DNA from 2 places in the Shouchella rhizosphaerae genome. Region 1 is predicted to be linked to the other one. Evidence: predicted binding sites of a transcription regulator. Region 1 holds the regulator's gene; the other holds the start of a gene.
The links. Region 1 encodes CtsR, which represses protease genes until heat stress. Its sites were predicted from a motif close to ATGGTCAATAAAGGTCAAACA; they were not measured.
Positions count from the first base shown of each region.

Region 2: a site for CtsR is predicted at 3,408-3,428, ahead of V5G21_RS05860 (ATP-dependent Clp protease ATP-binding subunit). Genes of this name have one in related genera too.

Region 1 covers NZ_CP144921.1:1,979,918-1,986,913, reverse strand. The annotation lists gene V5G21_RS09920 (protein arginine kinase) at 1-885, opposite strand, end outside; gene V5G21_RS09915 (UvrB/UvrC motif-containing protein) at 891-1,406, opposite strand; gene V5G21_RS09910 (CtsR family transcriptional regulator) at 1,422-1,895, opposite strand; rRNA gene rrf (5S ribosomal RNA) at 2,505-2,620, opposite strand; rRNA gene V5G21_RS09900 (23S ribosomal RNA) at 2,851-5,786, opposite strand; rRNA gene V5G21_RS09895 (16S ribosomal RNA) at 6,243-6,996, opposite strand, start outside.
Region 2 covers NZ_CP144921.1:1,122,196-1,129,191, forward strand. The annotation lists gene V5G21_RS05855 (N-acetylmuramoyl-L-alanine amidase family protein) at 394-1,017, shown strand; gene V5G21_RS05860 (ATP-dependent Clp protease ATP-binding subunit) at 1,189-3,288, opposite strand; gene V5G21_RS05865 (M3 family oligoendopeptidase) at 3,553-5,241, opposite strand; gene V5G21_RS05870 (dicarboxylate/amino acid:cation symporter) at 5,422-6,585, shown strand; gene V5G21_RS05875 (SA1320 family protein) at 6,752-6,996, opposite strand, start outside.

The sequences.
Region 1 (6,996 bases):
ATCAGACAACCTTCTTGTCGCTTCTTTGGAATCAATAATATAGCTGTTCGCTAAAATTCCGTAAGACCTAAAAACACGGTCTTTAAGTTCTAACTTTGAGTGCTGTAAAAGCGAATCTCGCGCAACACGCTCTTGCCGTATCAATTGCTTCACTACGCCTTGTAAATCATCAACAATATCCTGTTCCGTTTTTCCAAGCGTTATTTGATTAGAAATTTGAAATAGGTTACCTAAAGCTTCGCTGCCTTCCCCGTAAATTCCTCTTACAACTAAGCCCAATTGGTTAATTGCCGGCAAAATTCGTTGCAGCTGCCGGGTCATCGCTAATGCAGGTAAATGAATCATTACGGAAGCACGCATGCCCGTTCCCACATTCGTTGGGCAGCTAGTCAAATAACCATACTGGCTGTCATAGGCATAAGTTAAATGCGATTCAACCCAATCGTCTACCGCATTAGCGGCCTGTAAACAATTTTCAAGCTCAAATCCAGCGCTCAAACTTTGGATGCGAATATGGTCCTCTTCATTAATCATAATGCTAAGTGATTCATCTCCGCTTAAAAGCACCATGCCATACTTTGATTGCTCAGCCAAATGAGGACTAATCAAATGCTTTTCGACAAGCATCCGTTTATCGTTTGTCCGCATATCTTCCATAGCCAACATTTCAGCTTTACCCAAGGCCTCTCCTTGCGTTCCCCCTAAGGCATCTTTTACATGTTTTGCAACGGCGTATGCTTCTTCTTTAGAAGAGAGCATCGGAAATGTAAAAGCACTCATATTTCTTGCTAACCTTATTCGGCTACTAAGCACAATATCCGCATCCGAACCATCTTTTTTCATCCAAGGGCTAATGGCATTTTTCAGAAAACGATCCAAGCTCACAGCTCCTATTCGCCTCCTTCCATTTGCTCTTTCAATTTTTTAATTTCATCACGCAATTCGGCGGCTTTTTCAAATTCTTCTTTTTGAATATGACTATCCAATAGCGCCTTAAGCTCTAATAGCCGTTTTTCAATTTTAAGGGACTTGCCAATCCTTTTTGGAATTTTTCCTTTGTGAGTGTCATTGCCAGCATGCACTCTTTTAAACACCGAACTTAATTGAGGGCCAAACGCTTTGTAGCAATGGGCGCAGCCAAAACGACCAATATGAAGAAATTTTTCGTAACTCATCCCGCAATTCGGGCACCTTTGCTTTTGTTCGGCTGTTTCCCTCGTTTGTTCGGCTCCCATGTTAAACAAGCCCGAGAATAGATGGTGTATGGAAAAGCTATCGGTCCCTGGAATTGATTCGCCTTTTTCACGTGCACACTGATCACATAAGTGCATTTCATGCTTTTGGCCATTTATAATTTTAGTAAAATGAAGAGTTGCTTGCCGTTCTTTACATTCTTGGCAGACCATTTTTCACCCCTCCTTCTACGTTTCGTTTTCTTTGTATTTAAGCGTCTCAATCATTGCCTTCAGCACATTTGCTCTAATTTCATCCCTATGGGCAACTGTCGATTTATAATGGGCACGATCTAATGCGCTCATCATCAAATTAGCTTCCCGTCTTGTAATGGCTTCCTCTTCATACAAACGAAATACAATGTTTTGCGCCGTTTGCTGGTCTATTTTATTTCCGATAAGCTGACACATGTGCTCAAATAAAGCAATGTCTTCATGGGATTCAACTTTCGTTATACGAATGTAGCCTCCGCCGCCTCTTTTGCTTTCGACAATATAGCCTTTTTCCAAAGTAAAGCGGGTGCTGATGACGTAATTGATTTGAGACGGGACACATTGAAACTGCTTAGCCAACTCACTACGTTTAATTTCCAATAGTTCATTTCCGCTTCGCATTAATGTTGTCTTTAAGTATTGTTCAATCAAATCACTAATATTGCGCATTCCACCAACCCCTTTCCGCCATTGACTTTGACTATATTTGACTTTTGTTGGTTTAATTATAGCTAGTTTTATAAAAAACTTCAACCAGTAACTCTTTTTTATTATCGCCAAGGATTGGGGTTCTAGACGTGGTTCCGTCTATTTATAGGATATTTTCTTCCGTTTTTAATGGTGCATCTTTTGGCCCTTGTCCTAAGGGAATTTTTGCATTGCTCCTTTTAAATGAGCTTATCTCCATATACTCCTAATAAGCATTTAACTCTGCTTCTTCGAAGCAGTCCTCTTTTGCTTCCTGCATATAACAAAAAAAGACACCTATTCAGGTGTCTTTAGTATTTGCCCGGCAACGTCCTGGCTCCGGGATCTTTTCCTACGGGGATGTTGGGCACGGAGCTTCTTCGATGATGTTTTTCATGTAGTCTTACGAAAATGATCCCTACGTCTCGCAGGAGGGCATGAGGCTTTTCCAGTGAAGCCTATTCACGTAGTTTTTTATATGAGCTTATCTCCATATACTCCTAATAAGCATTTAACTCTGCTTCTTCGAAGCAGCACTCTTTTGCTTCCTGCACAAACAAAAAAAGACACCTATTCAGGTGTCTTTGCTTAGCCCGGCAACGTCCTACTCTCACAGGAGGAAGCCTCCAACTACCATCGGCGCAAAAGAGCTTAACGGCCGTGTTCGGCATGGGAACGGGTGTGCCCTCTTTGCCATTGTCACCGGACTCTACTTCAGATAAGCTTCGGATTTCTTCGTCCAGTTCGTGTCTCTCAGTCGGTCACGTACGTTTGGGTACGCTCCCTTCTTCGAGCACTCCTGTCCTCGAACTCCTCGCTTCTCTTCGTAGTTCTCAGATAAGCAGCGAATCTCTTCGTCTGCACTGAAGGGTATGGAAAGAATCGGTGATTCTTTCAAAACTAAATCCGAAATAGACTCAATTGTCAAGAATGTATATAGGATAAGCCCTCGACCGATTAGTATCAGTCCGCTCCACGTGTCGCCACGCTTCCACTTCTGACCTATCAACCTCATCATCTCTAAGGGGTCTTACTGGCTTACGCCATGGGAAATCTCATCTTGAGGGGGGCTTCATGCTTAGATGCTTTCAGCACTTATCCCGTCCATACGTAGCTACCCAGCGATGCTCCTGGCGGAACAACTGGTACACCAGCGGTATGTCCATCCCGGTCCTCTCGTACTAAGGACAGCTCCTCTCAAATTTCCTACGCCCGCGACGGATAGGGACCGAACTGTCTCACGACGTTCTGAACCCAGCTCGCGTGCCGCTTTAATGGGCGAACAGCCCAACCCTTGGGACCTACTTCAGCCCCAGGATGCGACGAGCCGACATCGAGGTGCCAAACCTCCCCGTCGATGTGGACTCTTGGGGGAGATAAGCCTGTTATCCCCAGGGTAGCTTTTATCCGTTGAGCGACGGCCCTTCCATACGGCACCGCCGGATCACTAAGCCCGACTTTCGTCCCTGCTCGACTTGTAGGTCTCGCAGTCAAGCTCCCTTCTGCCTTTGCACTCTACGAATGATTTCCAACCATTCTGAGGGAACCTTTGGGCGCCTCCGTTACTGTTTAGGAGGCGACCGCCCCAGTCAAACTGCCCACCTGACAATGTCCCTGGCCCGGATCACGGGTCGAGGTTAGAATGCCAGCACCATCAGGGTAGTATCCCACCGACGCCTCCACCGAAGCTAGCGCTCCGGTTTCCAAGGCTCCTACCTATCCTGTACAGATGATACCAACACTCACTATCAAGCTACAGTAAAGCTCCATGGGGTCTTTCCGTCCTGTCGCGGGTAACCTGCATCTTCACAGGTACTATAATTTCACCGGGTCTCTCGTTGAGACAGTATCCAAGTCGTTGCACCATTCGTGCGGGTCGGAACTTACCCGACAAGGAATTTCGCTACCTTAGGACCGTTATAGTTACGGCCGCCGTTTACTGGGGCTTCAATTCAGAGCTTCTCCCGTAAGGGATGACCCTTCCTCTTAACCTTCCAGCACCGGGCAGGTGTCAGCCCCTATACTTCGCCTTACGGCTTCGCAGAGACCTGTGTTTTTGCTAAACAGTCGCTTGGATCCTTTCACTGCGGCTCTCTCGGGCGATTAACCCTACTAGAGCACCCCTTCTCCCGAAGTTACGGGGTCATTTTGCCGAGTTCCTTAACGAGAGTTCTCCCGAGCGTCTTAGAATTCTCTTCTCGCCTACCTGTGTCGGTTTGCGGTACGGGCACCTGTATTCTCACTAGAGGCTTTTCTCGGCAGCGGAGGATCAGGGATTTCGGACCCGAAGGTCCTTCACGGTCACAGCTCAGCCTTACGGAACACGGATTTGCCTATGTTCCAGCCTCGCATGCTTCGACGCGCACAGCCAGCGGCGCGCTCACCCTACCTTTCTGCGTCCCCCCATCGTTCAAACGAATACGAGGTGGTACAGGAATATCAACCTGTTGTCCATCGCCTACGCCTTTCGGCCTCGGCTTAGGTCCCGACTAACCCTGAGCGGACGAGCCTTCCTCAGGAAACCTTGGGCTTTCGACGGATAGGATTCTCACCTATCTTTTCGCTACTCATACCGGCATTCTCACTTCCAAGCACTCCACTAGTCCTCACGATCTAGCTTCGCTGTCCTTGGAACGCTCCCCTACCCAATCCCTTACGGGATTGCCATAGCTTCGGTGATACGTTTAGCCCCGGTACATTTTCGGCGCAGAGTCACTCGACCAGTGAGCTATTACGCACTCTTTCAATGATGGCTGCTTCTAAGCCAACATCCTGGTTGTCTGGGCAACTCCACATCCTTTTCCACTTAACGTATACTTGGGGACCTTAGCTGATGGTCTGGGCTGTTTCCCTCTTGACTACGGATCTTAGCACTCGCAGTCTGACTCCCGAGTTAAAGTCATTGGCATTCGGAGTTTGACTGAATTCGGTAATCCTGTGGGGACCCCTCGTCCAATCAGTGCTCTACCTCCAAGACTCATCACTCGAGGCTAGCCCTAAAGCTATTTCGGGGAGAACCAGCTATTTCCGAGTTCGATTGGCATTTCACCCCTACCCACACCTCATCCCCGCAATTTTCAACTTGCGTGGGTTCGGGCCTCCAGTCGGTGTTACCCGACCTTCACCCTGGACATGGGTAGATCACCCGGTTTCGGGTCTACGGCATCGTACTAAGGCGCCCTATTCAGACTCGCTTTCGCTGCGGCTCCGCTTCATCAGCTTAACCTTGCACGATACCGTAACTCGCCGGTTCATTCTACAAAAGGCACGCCATCACCCGTTAACGGGCTCTGACTAGTTGTAGGCACACGGTTTCAGGATCTCTTTCACTCCCCTTCCGGGGTGCTTTTCACCTTTCCCTCACGGTACTGGTTCACTATCGGTCACTAGGGAGTATTTAGCCTTGGGAGATGGTCCTCCCGGATTCCGACGGGGTTTCACGTGTCCCGCCGTACTCAGGATCCACTCTGGAGGAAACGAAGTTTCAGCTACAGGGCTGTTACCTTCTTCGGCCTGCCTTTCCAGACAGTTCACCTACTCCGTTTCTTGATCACTCCGTTATTGAGTGTCCTACAACCCCAAGAGGCAAGCCTCTTGGTTTGGGCTGTTTCCGTTTCGCTCGCCGCTACTCAGGAAATCGCATTTGCTTTCTCTTCCTCCGGGTACTTAGATGTTTCAGTTCCCCGGGTCTGCCTCTCGACATCCTATGTGTTCAGATGTCAGTACCATCCCATTACGGATGGTGGGTTCCCCCATTCGGAAATCTCCGGATCGAAGCTTACTTACAGCTCCCCGAAGCCTATCGCGGTTCGTCGCGTCCTTCATCGGCTCCTAGTGCCAAGGCATTCACCGTGCGCCCTTTCTAACTTATCCTTTTTTGCTTCAGATAACCTTCGTATCTCTTCGTCTGGTTCATGTTTCTCAGTCGGTCACGTACCTTTGTACGCTCCCTCCTTCGAACATTTCCCATCCTCGATCTACTCGGTTCTCTTCGCAAAAATAAAAAAATACATAAAAAGGTATGCATTGAATTCTTGACGTCTCGTTCAAACAGTTATACAACCGATGAACAAAGATCAATTTGAGTTATTTCTGGATTTAGTTTTCAAAGAACCTGAGAGTATTGAGTCCTCTCAAAACTGAACAAGGCTACTGATTTCAATTACATCATGTAACACTTCTCAGTTTATGCTTCGTGCTGCCTTGCGACGAGTAACCGCAGGAGCAATAGCATTTAATCGAGAGTTTTGAGTCCTCTCAAAACTGAACAACAGCACAAGCGCTATATGACCAGAAGGTCATACATCGACTAGAGTAAAAACTCCATAGAAAGGAGGTGATCCAGCCGCACCTTCCGATACGGCTACCTTGTTACGACTTCACCCCAATCATTTGTCCCACCTTAGGCGGCTGGCTCCAAAAGGTTGCCTCACCGACTTCGGGTGTTACAAACTCTCGTGGTGTGACGGGCGGTGTGTACAAGACCCGGGAACGTATTCACCGCGGCATGCTGATCCGCGATTACTAGCAATTCCGGCTTCATGCAGGCGAGTTGCAGCCTGCAATCCGAACTGAGAATGGCTTTATGGGATTGGCTTCACCTCGCGGTTTCGCTGCCCTTTGTACCATCCATTGTAGCACGTGTGTAGCCCAGGTCATAAGGGGCATGATGATTTGACGTCATCCCCACCTTCCTCCGGTTTGTCACCGGCAGTCACCTTAGAGTGCCCAACTTAATGCTGGCAACTAAGATCAAGGGTTGCGCTCGTTGCGGGACTTAACCCAACATCTCACGACACGAGCTGACGACAACCATGCACCACCTGTCACTTTGCCCCCGAAGGGGAAGCCCAATCTCTTGGGTGGTCAAAGGATGTCAAGACCTGGTAAGGTTCTTCGCGTTGCTTCGAATTAAACCACATGCTCCACTGCTTGTGCGGGTCCCCGTCAATTCCTTTGAGTTTCAGCCTTGCGGCCGTACTCCCCAGGCGGAGTGCTTAATGTGTTAACTTCGGCACTACGGGCATCGAAACCCCTAACACCTAGCACTCATCGTTTACGGCGTGGACTACCAGGGTATCTA
Region 2 (6,996 bases), 860 kb from region 1:
TTTAGTACTTATTTTACTATAGTTTTCCAATTTGCTAATTTCATATTTTGCGCCTTGCTCGCAAAATTTGAAACATCTATGATTGCCGAAAAACGAGAAATTAAGCCGATTTGTTACTTCGTTACCATATCTACCTGGGACAAAAGATTGAAATGAGCTAAACAGCTTCCTAACTAGGCGATCTTGAACCGTTACTAGTCACCTCTGTTCAGACGCTTTTCCTTGCTTTCATAAAACTTAACCACTGTGATTCTTCATGTTTTTCTCTTTGGATACATATTTTCCCTTCATTTTAATCAGGAAGGGCTGTTTTCGACAAAATCCCTTGTTGCCTCTATGGCAATCTCTTAGACTACTAATATAAGCCAAGCGATAAAAACCAAGGAGGCGCTCATGAGAAAAAAGCATGCTTTTTCATTTTTGATGGCCGCCATCCTTGCAGTAGTCTCCACTAGCTATTTTCTAGCATCAGAAGCGGCGGCTAGTGTATCTGGTAAAGTCATTGCCATTGATGCGGGCCACGGTGGAAGCGATCCTGGGGCAGTCGCAAATGGAATTTCCGAGAAAGATCTTGTTTTAAAAGTAGCTGCGCATACGAAAGATAGGCTGGAAGAGGCAGGGGCAACAGTCATTATGACGAGAACAGGGGACGCATATGTTGGGCTCGAAGCCAGGGCCGAACTTGCTAATGCCCGTAATGCCGATACATTTGTTAGCATTCATGCCAATGCAGCTACCCCAAGTGCCCATGGGACAGAAACATTTCACTTCCCATCAAGCAGCCAAGGACAAGCTTTGGCTTCAGCTTTGCAAACAGAACTCGTCAACACACTAAATACAAGAAACCGCGGCGTCAAATCGGCAAATTTTAGTGTATTGCGCAATACTGCCATGCCTGCCGCCCTTGTCGAACTTGGATTTATTACAAATGCTGAAGAAGCAGAACGGATGAAAGCCGCCAGCTTTCCAAACGAAGCTGCAACAGCGATTGTACGCGGGCTCCAACAATACCATTAAAAGCATGACCTGTTCCAGCAAGCCTTTGTACAAACAGAGACGCATCTATCTCGTTTTGCCTAAGTCTTCGCACAGCTTAGTGTCTGCACAACCAAAAAAGGCTGCTGGAATGATCCCAGCAGCCTGCAAACTACGGACTAACGCTCGCACGCATCACCGTTTGCCTTGCGCTTATCCTTTACGGACAACAAGTTGCTCGTCGACGACATCGACGTTTACGCGCTTCAAGTCGTTATCATCGATCAAAAGGTCGGTGATATCATCTTCAATGGTATCCTGAATCACCCGGCGAAGCGGACGGGCACCAAACGCAGGGTGGTAGCCAAGTTTAGCAAGTTTACGCTTCGCTTCCTCGCTCACTTCCATTTCAATGTTTTGCGCTGCCAACCGTTCATTCAAATCGGCAAGCATCACATCGACAATGTCAATCAAGTTTTCTTCTGAAAGCTGGTTAAACTCGATCAATGCATCAAAGCGGTTAAGGAATTCTGGTTTGAAATAATCATTAAGGTTTTCCAAAATCCCCAATGTTTTGCTTTGTTCAGCTGTAAAACCAAGCGATGGTTTTGTCACGCCAACACCCGCATTTGACGTCATAATGATCATTGTATCCTTGAAGGAAACGACACGCCCTTGGCTATCCGTCAAGCGGCCATCCTCCATAATTTGCAAAAACATATGTTGCACATCAGGATGGGCTTTTTCAATTTCATCCAGCAAAATGATGCTGTACGGATTGCGTCGCACCCGTTCCGTCAGCTGTCCGCCTTCTTCATGGCCAACATAGCCAGGAGGGGAACCAATCAGTTTAGATACAGAGTGTTTCTCCATAAACTCACTCATATCAAGGCGTATCATGCTTTCTTTCTTGCCGTACACCTCTTGGGCAAGCTGTTTCGTCAATTCCGTTTTTCCGACGCCAGTCGGTCCGACAAACAGAAAACTAATTGGACGATTGCCTGCTTTTAAACCAGCACGGCTTCGTTTTACAGCTTTGGCAACTTTGTCGACTGCTTCCTCTTGCCCAATGACTTTGGCTGCAAGCCTGTTGGCCAAGTCTTTCATTTTTTGTTGCTCCGCTTTCTGCAACTTACGGACAGGTACGCCTGTTTGCCGTTCAATCAGCATTTCAATATCTTCAACAGTGACATCTACTGGTTCTAATTCTGACACGGCCTCTTGCAATTTTGCTTGTACTTTCAGTTCCTCATCCCGAAGCGCGGCCGCTTCTTCATACCGTTCTTGTTTAGTTGCTTCTTGTTTTTTCGCGCGTATCGTAGCAAGACGTTTCTCCAATGTCGCTTTATCTTCATGGTTAGAAGACAAGGACAAGTGGGAACCGGCTTCATCAAGTAGGTCGATCGCTTTGTCTGGAAGATAACGGTCTTGAATATAACGATCTGACAGTTTAACGCACGCTTCTAGCACTTCATCTGAGTAACGAACGCCGTGGTACGTTTCATATACGCCTTTTAGACCTTGCAAAATCGCCAACGCTTGGCTTGTAGTAGGCTCTTTGACTGTTACCGGTTGGAAGCGGCGTTCCAGGGCCGGGTCCTTTTCAATTTTGCGGTATTCTGCTAGCGTTGTCGCCCCAATCAGTTGCATGCTTCCACGAGCAAGCGCTGGCTTGAGCAAATTGCCTGCATCCATGTTGCCTTCTCCAGAAGCACCAGCGCCTACGATCATGTGAAGTTCATCGACAAACACAATCACATCATCACGGCTGCTGACTTCGTCAATCAACTTCTGCATCCGTTCTTCAAACTGGCCGCGGTAGCTTGTACCGGCGACTAGAGAAGAAAAGTCAATCGCATAGATTTGTTTATTTTGCAGTTTTGCAGGCACATCGCCGCTGGCAATTCGCCGTGCAAGCCCTTCAGCAATCGCTGTCTTTCCGACGCCTGCTTCCCCGATCAACACAGGGTTATTTTTTGTTCGACGGCTTAACACTTGAATGACGCGCTCTACTTCTTGGTCGCGGCCAATCACTGGGTCAATTTTGCCGTCTTTCGCATCGTTTGTTAAATTATAGCCAAATTGACCGAGGAAACCATCATCGGTCCGTTTTTGCTCTTTTGTACGAACGTTTTGTTGTGGCTGGCCTTGATTCATAAATTGCTGAAACAGCGAATCAAATTGACCATTCATGTTTGAATCGCTCCACTGCGCATAGCACTCTTGGCAAAGCGCATAGTGGCTTTGACGATTGTTTACAACAACATTCAAGGAAATCACAGCCTCACGAGTTTGACAATGTTGACATTTCATGGACTTTCTCCTCCTTGTTTTTTATTTATAAGCGGAATTTGATTTTGACTATCTTTGACCTTTGTGAGTAAAAACAAACAGCCTTTAAAATAAAGAGGCTGTTGACTATGGCTTTATTATAACTGACCTTCATTGACCTTTCAACCCCTTTGGGCAAAAAAAGTCAAAAAAGGTCAGATTAATGAACGCCGATGGGCAGCTGAGCTCCTTCTCCGCAGCTAGAGTTCTCTATGTTTTATAAAAAACGATGCAGCTAGTCTATCTTTAGACAAGCTCGTTTAACTCTTGTTCAACAAAAGCCATTAAATCGCCAATCATTTCTGCTGAAAAATCAAAGCGCACTCCAGCTGCACTGTAGACTTCATGAAGAGATTTTGAACTGCCAAGTGCTAGGGCTTCCTTATAGCGAGCAAGCGTTTGTTCAGGCTCTTGTTTATAGTTTTTATACAACTGCAGCGCCCCAAGCTGGGCAATCACATATTCTACGTAGTAAAACGGTACTTCGAAAATATGGAGCACCCTGATCCAACTGCTCTCCCGCCATTTTTCATATCCGCTCCAATCAGAAACATTGGCATCTATTGTTTCTAACAGCTCACGGTATTTTTGATTTCGTTCTTCTTCGCTATGCGATGGGTGTTCATAGAGCCAATGTTGGAATTGGTCAATGACAATTCCTGCTGGCAAAAAGTCGACAATGCCTTTTAATTGTTTGTATTTGGCTCGTTTTAAGTCTTCTTCTGAATAGAACAATGACCATTGGTCCATTGTCATAAGCTCCATCGACATGCTCGCCAATTCGCTTGATTCCATTGGTGTGTCACGGTAAAGCGACAAAGGCCATTCCTTTTTTAAGTCATTATGAATGCAATGGCCCATTTCATGGAATAGCGTAATCATGTCATCATGTGTATTTGCGTGGTTCATAAAAATAAACGAAAGCTTTGATATCGGCAGTGGCGCACAAAAGCCTCCAGGCGATTTGCCTTTGCGGCTCTCTAAGTCAAGCATGCCCTCTCCATCCATTCTTCTAAGCAGGCCGCCAAAACGAGCATCAAGCGCATCAAGTGCTGTTCCGGCTTTTTCAATTAATTCCGCTGCTCCCTCAAATGGCTTTAAAGGCTGTTGCCCGGGAATAACAGCTTCCACATCCCACGGCCTGTATGTGTCGACGCCAAGTTGGTCGGCATGCTTACGCTGCAACTTTTCCTTTAATGGTTTCACATGTTTGGCAATGCTAAGAGCGAGCTGTTTACAATCTTCAGGCGTATAATCAAAGCGGGCGTACTTTTTGAACATATAATCACGATAATTAGCAAGCCCTGCATTCTCGGCTTTTTGCTGCCTAATGACCATCAACTTCGAAAAAATTTCCTGCAATGGCTCTTCGATTTTGAGCAGTGCCTCCCTCGCCAACGACATGGCCTTTTTGCGGGTCTCCCTATTTTCATTCTGAAAATAAGGAGACAGCTGAGGAATGGTTAGCTCTTGCCCGTCCCAGTCTACTGTCATTGATCCCGTATGTTCAAAATAGGCGGTAGCGAGGCTTGCTTCTTCAATTTCAAGCTTGACGTTTTCTTCCCGGTAAAGTTGTTGGGCATTTCGTTTTCTTTTTACAAAAAGGCCGTATTTCTCTTCTGGCAAATGTGCTAAAGCTGGCGCTGCCAAGAACGCCTCATCGAGCTTAGCCTCATAACGCTTCATTAGAGGTTCGATCACTTGTTGGTCATACTCAAAGGCACGCTTTGCTTCTTCAGAACCGTTATGGCAGTTAAAATCAATATAATGCCCAGTGATCGCTTCCTCCAACTGATCAAGGAGGACGGATTCCTCTTCCATAAAGCGTTCAAGTCCTTCTCTCGTATCAAGAGAAACAGCTAACAATTTCGTAAATGCTTGCTCAATGCTTTTCGTATCTGAAAAATCCAATTGTTCTTGATAAAATTTTCCCATATTTTCCCCTCCATGTATTTAATCGTACCAAACTTAGGCGTTTTTGAAAATGAAACGTTTTTGCCCTTTCACTCAACAGGACGGCAATGATAACGCTCTCAATGCGAAACCTACTAAATAATGGTATACTAGCAACGTACTTTTCAAGTAACAACCGTTATTTAGATTGGAGTGTTGTTTGTGAAATTAATTGCCCGGCTTGTTTTTGGTATTATTGCCGGTGTTGCTATTGGCTTTGTTGCCAATGAGTTTATTGCCAAATTGATGGTAACGATAAAAGACGTGATCGGCAGCTTTATTTTCTTTATGGTTCCGCTTATTATTGTGTTCTTTATTGCTGCTGGCATTGCTGCTCTAGGCAAGGGCGGAGGAAAGATGCTCGGCTCGACCATTTTCATTTCGTATTTGTCAACGATTCTAGCCGGCTTCTTTGCGGTTTTCGTAGCGATGAACGTCATCCCTTCACTAGGGATTGCTGGGACAGGCGCCAACGCCCCTTCAGAAATCGAGGGGTTTTTGCAACTGTCGGTAGAGCCGCTTTTTGACGTTTTGACAGCGTTGCTTCTTGCTTTTGTCTTCGGCATAGGGATTGCCGCCACACATTCAAGTACACTACATGGCTTTATCGAGGAAGGGAAAAACATTGTTGAATTAGTCATACGTAAGGCCATTATCCCGTTGCTCCCTTTTTATATCGCCGGTGTTTTTGCGGAAATGAGCTATGAAGGCACTGTCTTTAACACATTAGGCGTTTTTGGCGTTGTCCTGCTTTTAGCGGTGGCTATGCACATTATTTGGCTATTTATTCAATATACCGTAGCGGCAGCCGTTAATCGTAACAATCCACTGTCGTTGCTAAAAGCGATGTTGCCTGCGTATGTGACTGCCCTAGGAACAATGAGCAGTGCCGCAACCATTCCTGTTACACTGGAAGCCGTTCGAAAAAACCGCATCCGTGACTCGATTACGAACTTTGTCGTGCCGTTATGCGCGAATATCCATCTCTCAGGGAGCACCATTACAATTTTAACAGCTGCTACAGCCGTTATGTACATTTACCCAGGATTGGCGTTTCCGGGATTTTCAGGAATGATTCCTGTGATCTTTATGCTCGGCATCATTATGATTGCTGCTCCTGGCGTTCCAGGGGGAGCAGTCATGGCTGCGACAGGCATCCTTACTTCTATGCTAGGCTTTGAGGAGGGAGCGATCGCCCTGATGATTGCCCTTTACCTCGCCCAAGACAGTTTCGGAACAGCTGCAAACGTAACAGGTGACGGGGCGATTGCCGTGTTAATGAATGGATTAAAAGAAAGACGATTAGGCAACCATCAGTCGTCATAAAAGAAGCGTCCTCAGACTGATAGAAAGCGCTTGTCAGACGAGGAGTGCAGCCGAGGGAAGATGCGAATAGAACGTGGGTTCATGAGCATATGAGTGCGGCAAACGACGAAGTATGCGAGCGTTTGCCTACAGTTTGAAGCGCCTTCCGTGTGGAAGGCGCTTCTTATTAGCCTATTGTCCCGCGTTTCATTTGCGATTTTAGCAATTCCATATTTTCGACAATCATATGAGAACTGTTGTGCAGCTCCTCAATGGACTGAGCTTGATTTTGGGCGAGCTGGAAGACCACATCTTTAAAAGCGATTTGCATTTCATTTAAAAGATCACTGGCAGCGGAGTGGCACGCATGAACACTCTGGAAAGCCATGCCATTAAACAGAACCTCTTCGATCTGTGGGCGCAATTCTTCAA